2 regions of the Streptomyces sp. NPDC001678 genome follow, and region 1 is predicted to be linked to the other one. Evidence: riboswitches for the same ligand, from Rfam matches in the RefSeq annotation. Region 1 holds a riboswitch; the other holds the start of a gene.
What was found. Region 1 has a riboswitch for S-adenosylmethionine ahead of thrC (threonine synthase). Riboswitches for the same ligand answer to the same signal wherever they lie in the genome.
Positions count from the first base shown of each region.

Region 2: another riboswitch for S-adenosylmethionine. It lies ahead of ACFYZR_RS01520 (aminotransferase class V-fold PLP-dependent enzyme); the one in region 1 lies ahead of thrC (threonine synthase).

Region 1 is NZ_JBIAUP010000002.1:162,125-166,317, forward strand. It holds gene ACFYZR_RS04255 (trehalose-6-phosphate synthase) at 1-360, opposite strand, end outside; gene ACFYZR_RS04260 (glucosyl-3-phosphoglycerate synthase) at 462-1,409, opposite strand; SAM riboswitch class I at 1,585-1,727, shown strand; gene thrC (threonine synthase) at 1,745-3,040, shown strand; gene ACFYZR_RS04270 (MoaD/ThiS family protein) at 3,105-3,380, shown strand; gene ACFYZR_RS04275 (cold-shock protein) at 3,865-4,068, shown strand.
Region 2 is NZ_JBIAUP010000001.1:337,772-341,964, reverse strand. It holds gene ACFYZR_RS01530 (cytochrome bc complex cytochrome b subunit) at 1-839, shown strand, start outside; gene trpD (anthranilate phosphoribosyltransferase) at 989-2,050, shown strand; SAM riboswitch class IV at 2,128-2,244, shown strand; gene ACFYZR_RS01520 (aminotransferase class V-fold PLP-dependent enzyme) at 2,365-3,675, shown strand; gene ACFYZR_RS01515 (Lrp/AsnC ligand binding domain-containing protein) at 3,737-4,018, opposite strand; gene ACFYZR_RS01510 (rhomboid family intramembrane serine protease) at 4,015-4,193, opposite strand, start outside.

The sequences.
Region 1 (4,193 bases):
GAACCACAGCACGGAGTTGGCCACGCCGTTGTACGCGGCGGAGAACGTCCCGGCCGGGATGTCCAGCATCCGCACCCGCAGCCCGCCCGTGTCGGCCGGGTCGAGTCTTCGGCCCGCGCGCCCCGCCGCCAGCCGGTCGCCCTCGCCCAGCGCCGCACATACCCACACCGCCGCCGCGCCCTGGGGATCCCGCCCGATCTCGCTCAGCCCGGACACCAGCCCGCCGCCGCCCCGGCCCGCCGCCAGCGAGCCGTCCTCGCGCAGCGCGTACGAGACGGGCCCCCGGTTGGACGCCACGACGATGGGTGCGGCGGCCACCGGGGAGGCTTCCGGGGCGGACGGGGGATGCTCAGCGACCATGTCGCCAGCCTTGCCGCCCGGCGAACCGCTCAAACGTACGCACGGCCCGTCGGGTGGCACACGGGAACGTCCCGTTCCTTTCGCTGCGCGTCTCCCGGCGGCTATGCCGCGCGCCGCTGCGCGTACTCCGGTATCTCCGCCATCGGTGGCCGCTCCTCCGTGTCCACCGCGTACGTCCGCGGCACGAACCCCTCCGCCGTGCGCTCGAACTGGGTGAGCTCCGGGCGCACCAGATGGCCCCGGGCCAGCCGCAGCTGCGCCGTGCGGTAGATCGTCGCGGCCATCCGGCCCAGCGCCCGGCCGTCCTGGTGGCGGTGCTTGCGCACGCCCACGTCGACCTGCGCCAGCGCGTCCAGGCCCACCGTGTGCAGCGCGTCCACGAGCAGGCCCAGCTCCACGCCGTAGCCCACGGGGAACGGCAGCCGCTCCAGCAGCGAGCGGCGGGCCGCGTACTCGCCGCCCAGCGGCTGGACGAAGCCCGCGAGCTGCGGCCAGTGGAGGTTCAGCAGCGGGCGCGCCACCAGCTCGGTGACCCGGCCGCCCTGCCCCGCGACCTCGCCCAGTGGGCGGTCGTACATCGCCTTGACGAACCCCACCTCGGGATCGGTCAGCAGCGGGCCGACGATCCCCGAGACGAAGGTGCCGGAGAAGTCCTTCAGGTCGGCGTCGACGAAGCAGACGACGTCGCCCGTCGTCACCAGCAGGGACCGCCACAGCACCTCGCCCTTGCCGGGCAGCGCGGGCAGTCGCGGCAGGATCTCGTCCCGGTGCACGACGCGCGCGCCGGCCGCCGCGGCGACCTCGGCGGTGCGGTCCGTGGAACCGGAGTCCAGCACCACCAGCTCGTCCACCAGGGGAACGGATTCGCTCATGAGCTCCCGGCGGATCGTCGCCACGATCTCCCCGACCGTCGCCTCCTCGTTCAGCGCCGGCAGCACCACGCTGACCGTGGTGCCCGTGTCCCCCTTCGCGGCCAGCAGCTGGTCGAGCGGACGGTCTGCGGCGGACCAGGACCGCCGGGCGAGCCAGCGTTCCACCTCTTCCAGCACGTGCGTGACTCCTCGGTGTTGATCGTTGTCGCTGATCTTCGTTGTGACGCATCTCGCGGTGCGGACGGCCCTCTCAAGCGGCCATCCCTTCCGTTACAGTCTTGAACAACGCGGACGGCCGTCCTATGTCGGGGGTCGTCACGCGCACAAACGCCCGGGTCCGCCCGGGCCATACCGCTCATCCAGAGGGGCAGAGGGACACGGCCCGTTGAAGCCCCGGCAACCCTCCAGCCGGTCTCGGTCATCAGACGCGAGGCTCCCGGCGGGGAAGGTGCCAATTCCGTCTCGTGGCGACGTTCGCCGCGAGGAAGATGAGGAGAAAGGGCCTCGCCTCCATGGCTGTCCAAGCCGTTGAAAGTCGTACCTCCGTACCCTCGGCCGCTTCCGCCGCATCCTCTTTCGGCCCCGCCGTCGCGCTCTCCTGCCGCGAGTGCGGCGAGCGCTTCCCGCTCGGTCCCTCCTTCGCCTGCGTGGGCTGCTTCGGCCCCCTTGAAGTGGCCTATGAGCTCCCGGCCGGCGACCCCGAGGCGCTGCGCCGCCGTATCGAGGCCGGACCCGCGAACATCTGGCGCTACGCCCCGTTGCTGCCCGTACCCGCCGACGTCGCGGACCGGCCGAACCTCAACCCCGGCTTCACCAAGCTCGTCAAGGCCGACAATCTCGCCCGCGAGCTGGGCGTCACCGGTGGGCTGTACGTCAAGGACGACTCCGGCAACCCCACGCACTCCTTCAAGGACCGCGTCGTCGCCATCGCCGTCGAGGCGGCGCGCGCCTTCGGCTTCACCACCCTCTCGTGCTCCTCGACGGGGAACCTGGCGGGAGCGGTGGGCGCCGCGGCGGCGCGCGCGGGCCTGCGGTCGTGTGTCTTCATCCCGCACGACCTGGAGACCGGCAAGGTCGTGATGGCCGCTGTCTACGGTGGCGAGCTGGTGGGCATCGAGGGCACGTACGACGACGTCAACCGCTTCTGCAGCGAGCTCATCGGCGACCCGCGCGGCGAGGGCTGGGGTTTCGTCAACGTCAATCTGCGGCCCTACTACGGGGAGGGCTCCAAGACCCTCGCGTACGAGATCTGCGAGCAGCTGGGCTGGCGGCTGCCGGACCAGATCGTGGTGCCGGTCGCCTCGGGGTCGCAGCTGACGAAGATCGACAAGGGGCTGAAGGAGCTCATCGCGCTGGGGCTGGTCGAGGACCGCCCGTACCGGATCTTCGGCGCCCAGGCCGAGGGGTGCGCGCCGGTCTCGCGCGCCTTCAAGGACGGGCACGAGGTGGTGCGGCCGGTGAAGCCGGACACCATCGCGAAGTCCCTGGCCATCGGCAACCCCGCCGACGGGCCGTACGTCCTCGACATCGCCCGGCGCACGGGCGGGGCCGTGGAGGACGTGGACGACGAGCGGATCGTCGAGGCGATCCGGCTGCTGGCCCGTACGGAGGGGATCTTCGCGGAGACGGCGGGCGGGGTGACGGTCGGGGTGACCCGGAAGCTGCTGGAGGACGGGCGGCTGGATCCGTCGCTGACCACCGTCGTGCTCAATACGGGCGACGGCCTCAAGACGCTGGACGCGGTGGCGGCGGGGCCGACGGCGACGATTCCGCCTTCGCTCGACGCGTTCCGGGCGGCGGGGCTGTAGCGGGTCCGTAAACGCGCTGCGACCGTTTCCCTTTCACCGGCCTCTTAAACCAAAAGGTGACCCCATGAGCGTCAACGTCCGAATCCCCACCATCCTTCGCACCTACACCGCCGGTAAGGCGGAAGTCCCCGCCGAGGGGGCCACTCTCGCCGAAGTGATCGCCTCCCTGGAGAAGAACCACCCCGGAATCGCCGCGCGCGTTCTCGACGAGGACGGAAAGCTGCGCCGTTTCGTCAATGTGTACGTCAATGACGACGACGTACGGTTCGAGGGCGGCCTGGCGGCGGCCACGCCGGACGGCGCGGGAGTATCGATCATTCCGGCGGTCGCCGGCGGCTGACCGAGGGCGCCCGGGCCCGGGCGCCCTGGGCCGGGGCCGTGTCGGCTCCCGGCTGCCGGACCCTTGGCCCGACCCTTTCAAAGCGTTCCTGCGGAATTCACCGGAATCACCCCGCCCGTAAAACGGACGGGGTGATTCCGTCTGTTGAAGCGCGATACAGTTGGGGCGTTCCCCCTCCGGTGTCACTGCCGAACGCATATGAGAACCCGTCAAGTTGTGCCCACAACATGTGCACGAATTGCCGGGTTGGTTGCGTTATGCCCGGCCCGGCTTGCCCGAGAAGCTGGCGAAATCGGCAGTAATGACCGATCGGCCACGCCCGGAATTCTCGTCCGACTGACCTGTTGCAGACGGCATCCGTGCAGATACATTCAGCGGCGGTCGACGCGTTCCGGCGCACACCCCCATCCTGTCTGGGGGTGAGGTCTGACCCGGGTCCGCGAGGTGCGGTCCTGCGCAAGGGCCAGTAATAGGGGAGTTAGGCATGGCTCAGGGCACCGTCAAGTGGTTCAACGCGGAGAAGGGGTACGGCTTCATCGCGGTCGACGGTGGTGCGGATGTTTTCGTCCACTACAGCGCGATCCAGATGGACGGCTACCGCACCCTCGAGGAGGGGCAGCGGGTCGAGTTCGAGATCTCGCAGGGCCAGAAGGGGCCGCAGGCGGACATGGTCAAGGTGACCGCCTGACCGGCGCGCATCGACCACCGGCTCACTCAGCTCGCCGAGGGGCCCGCGTCTCCATGACGCGGGCCCCTCGTGTGTTCTCGTGCGTTCCCGTGTGTTCTCGCGCGTCCGTGCCACGCCCATGTGTG
Region 2 (4,193 bases), on a different contig from region 1:
CCAAGGCCGGAGGCTTCTTCTTCCTGGTCTTCGGTGTGATCGCGGCCGTCGCCGGCCTCGCGTCGATCAACCCGATCTGGGCCATGGGCCCGTACCGCCCGGACCAGGTGTCCACCGGCGCCCAGCCCGACTGGTACATGGGCTTCTCCGAGGGCCTCATCCGTGTGATGCCGGGCTGGGAGATCAACCTGTGGGGCCACACGCTCGTCCTGGGCGTGTTCATCCCGCTGATGATCTTCCCGCTGGTGCTGGCCGCCATCGCCGTCTACCCGTTCATCGAGTCCTGGGTCACCGGCGACAAGCGTGAGCACCACCTGCTGGACCGCCCGCGCAACGCCCCGACGCGCACCGCGTTCGGTGTCGCCTGGCTGACCTGGTACCTGGTGCTGCTCGTCGGTGGTGGAAACGACCTGTGGGCCACCCACTTCCACCTGTCGATCAACGCCATCACCTGGTTCGTCCGGATCGCGTTCTTCGTCGGCCCGGTCGTCGCCTTCATCGCCACGCGCCGGATCTGCATGGGTCTCCAGCGCCGCGACAAGGAGAAGGTGCTGCACGGCCGCGAGTCGGGCATCATCAAGCGCCTGCCGCACGGTGAGTTCGTCGAGGTCCACGAGCCGCTCTCGCAGGAGCAGATGCACACCCTCACGGCCCACGAGCAGCCCAAGCCGCTCGAGCTGGAGCCCGAGGTCGACGAGAACGGCGTGGCCCGCAAGCTCGGGGCCGGCCAGAAGCTCCGCGTGAAGCTCTCGAAGGGCTTCTACGGCGAGGGGACCCACATCCCCAAGGCCACCGCGGAGGAGTACCGGGAGATCACGAGCGGCCACGGCCACCACTGATCCCCCCCCCAGCTGATCACTGATCGCCACGGCAAGAGCCCCGTCCAGTACTGGACGGGGCTCTTCGCCGTTCCCGGACGTGGATAGGCTGGACCGCGTAACGGGCCCCCGACGGCCCCACCAGGGACCGACCACCAGGAGTGTGGACCATGAACGTGACCCCCGCAGGCGGCGAGCGCTCGGTGGCACACACCTGGCCGGGCCTCCTGGACGCCCTGCTGAGCGGAGTGGACCTCGGCGCCGACGACACGGCCTGGGCCATGGACCGGATCATGCGCGGGGAGGCCACCGACGCCCAGATCGCGGGCTTCGCGGTCGCCCTGCGCGCCAAGGGCGAGACGGTCGCCGAGATCTCCGGCCTGGTCCGGGCGATGTACCGGCACGCCAATCTCATCGAGGTGCCCGGCCCCAGCGTCGACATCGTGGGCACCGGTGGCGACGGCGCCAAGACCGTCAACATCTCCACCATGTCCTCGATCGTCGTCGCGGGCGCCGGGGCGAAGGTCGTCAAGCACGGCAACCGCGCCGCGTCCTCCGCGAGCGGCGCCTCGGACGTCCTGGAGAAGCTCGGGGTCAATCTGGAGCTGACCCCGCGCCGGGTGGTGGAGGTGGCCGAGGAGGCCGGCATCACCTTCTGCTTCGCCGTGAAGTTCCACCCCGCCCTGCGCTACGTGGCCCCCGCCCGCCGGGAGCTGGGCATCCGCACCACGTTCAACGTGCTGGGCCCGCTGACCAACCCCGCGCGGGTGAAGGCCCAGGCGACCGGGGTCGCGGACGCCCGGATGGCGCCGATCCTGGCCGGGGTGCTGGCCGAGCGCGGCTCCTCGGCGCTGGTCTTCCGCGGTGACGACGGGCTCGACGAGCTCACCACGACGGCCACCTCGCGGGTGTGGATCGTGGGGGACGGCCGGGTGCGGGAGGAGTCCTTCGACCCCCGGGACGTCGGCGTCGACCTGGTGCCCATCGAGGCGCTGCGGGGCGCCGATGCCTCGTACAACGCGGACGTGGCCCGCCGGCTGCTCGCCGGCGAGACCGGCCCCGTCCGGGACGCGGTGCTGCTCAACTCCGCCGCCGCGCTGGCCGCCCTGACGCCGACGGACGCGCCGCTCACGGAGCGGATCCGGGCCGGGATGGGGCGGGCCGCCGAGTCCATCGACTCGGGCGCGGCCCGGCGGGTGCTGGAGAAGTGGGTGACGGCCAGCAACGCGTAGGCCTTCCGGCAAGGGCGCGGTCCGCGATGCGGACCGCGCCCTTGCGCATTCAAGATCCTGTGGCATGATGCTGCGCAGGTCACGAGTGACAGCGTTTCGGCCCCGGCTTGCTGTCCGGCAACCCTCCTTCCGTGGCGGGGTGCCCCGGGTGATGACCAGGCCGCGGGCAGCGACGTCTGCGGCAAGCGCGGATCCCTCGCCAGGGATCCTGGTTGTCGAGGGAGACCCTTCCGTGTTGCAGCGAATGCTCTAGGGCCGTTCCGGCCCCTTCTCCGGTACGCCTCCATCCATCACCCCTGCCGGGAGAATTCGCCATGTCCGTATGCCCTGTTGCCCCTGTTTCCACCATCGCCGAGCCGCTGCCCGTCCTCGGTCGTGACGTCCGTGTCCCGCTCGCCACCGGGGGCGAGGTGACCTACGCGGCGCTCGACTACGCCGCCAGCGCACCGGCGTTGCAGCGCGTGTGGGACGACGTCGCCGCCTACGCGCCGTACTACGGCAGCGTGCACCGGGGCGCCGGGTACCTCTCGCAGCTGTCGACCGATCTGTTCGAGGGCTGCCGGGCCACCGTCGCCTCCTTCCTCGGCTGCCGCGAGGGCGACCAGGTGGTCTTCACCCGCTCCACCACGGACTCGCTGAACCTCCTGGCGTCCGTACTGCCCGCCGGCTGCCGGGTGTTCGTCTTCGAGACCGAGCACCACGCCGCCCTGCTGCCCTGGCGCGGTGCCGAGGTCACCTATCTCGACGCCCCCCGTTCGCCGGGGGAGGCCGTCGAGACGCTGGAGCGGGCGCTGGCCGACCGGGAGCCTTACGGCCCGGCGCTGGTGTGCGTGACCGGCGCGTCGAACGTGACCGGTGAGCTGTGGCCCGTGAAGGAGCTGGCGGCGGCCGCGCACGCGCACGGCGCGCGCATCGTGCTGGACGCCGCCCAGTTGGCGCCGCACCACCCCGTGGACGTCGCCGGGTGGGACGTCGACTGGGTCGCCTTCTCCGGGCACAAGCTGTACGCGCCGTTCGGCGCGGGCGTACTCGCGGGGCGCGCGGACTGGCTGCGGGAGGCCGAGCCGTATCTGGCGGGCGGCGGCGCCAGCCGCAGCGTGGCCCGCAACGCCGAGGGCGGGGTCGACGTCGAGTGGCACGACACCGTGGCCCGGCACGAGGCGGGCTCGCCCAACGTCATCGGCGCCTACGCCATCGCCGCCGCCTGCAAGGCGCTCCAGGAAGCGGGCTTCGACCGGCTGGTGGAGCGGGAGCGGGAGCTGATCGCGCGGGTGCGGGCCGGGCTGGCGGACGTCCCGGGGGTCCGGGTGCTGTCGCTGTTCGGCCCGGACGCGCCGCGGGTGGGCGTCCTCTCCTTCGTCGTGGACGGCTGGAACAGCTCCCGCTTCGCGGCGGCGCTCTCCGCCGAGTACGGCATCGGGGTCCGCGACGGGCTGTTCTGCGCGCATCCGCTGGTGCGGACGCTTTTGGGTGGCGACCGGGACGCGCCCGGCGACTGCGGGGCGGCCGACGAGGGACAGTCCCTCAATGCCGTTCGGGTGAGCTTCGGGGCGGGGACGCCCGACGAGCATGTGGAGCGGTTCGTGGGGGCTGTGCGGGAGCTTGTCGGCGACGGTGCCGCGTAGATTTTCGGCTGCGGGCCGGTTTGGGCTGGTCGCGCAGTTCCCCGCGCCCCTTCGGGGCCTGTTAGTTGTCGAGACCGATCGCGAAGGCCGCTTCCAGGTCGTGCTGGGAGTAGGTGCGGAAGGCGATGTGGGTCTCCGTCGAGGCCACGCCCGGCACCTTGCTGATCCGGCCCGGGATGAGGTCCGCGAGGTCGTCGTGCCGGGCCACTCGCACCATCGCGATCAGATCGGCGCCACCGGTGACCGAGTAGACCTCGCTCACGCCCTCGATGGCGGCGATGCTCTCGGCGATCTCGGGGATCCGGTCCACGTCGGTCTTGATGAGCACGATCGAAGTGATCACGTCGGTTTGTCTCCTTCGGTGGACCTGGCTGCGTCCTTCACTCTAGCCGCAGGTGTGCGAAGGCCCCAGGCGTAGCCGAATCCGAGTGCGAACCCCACGACGTGGGCCAGATAGGCGACCCCGGGGCGCCCGGCGTCCGTCCCCGTCGCCAGCCACTGGAGCGCGAACCAGAACA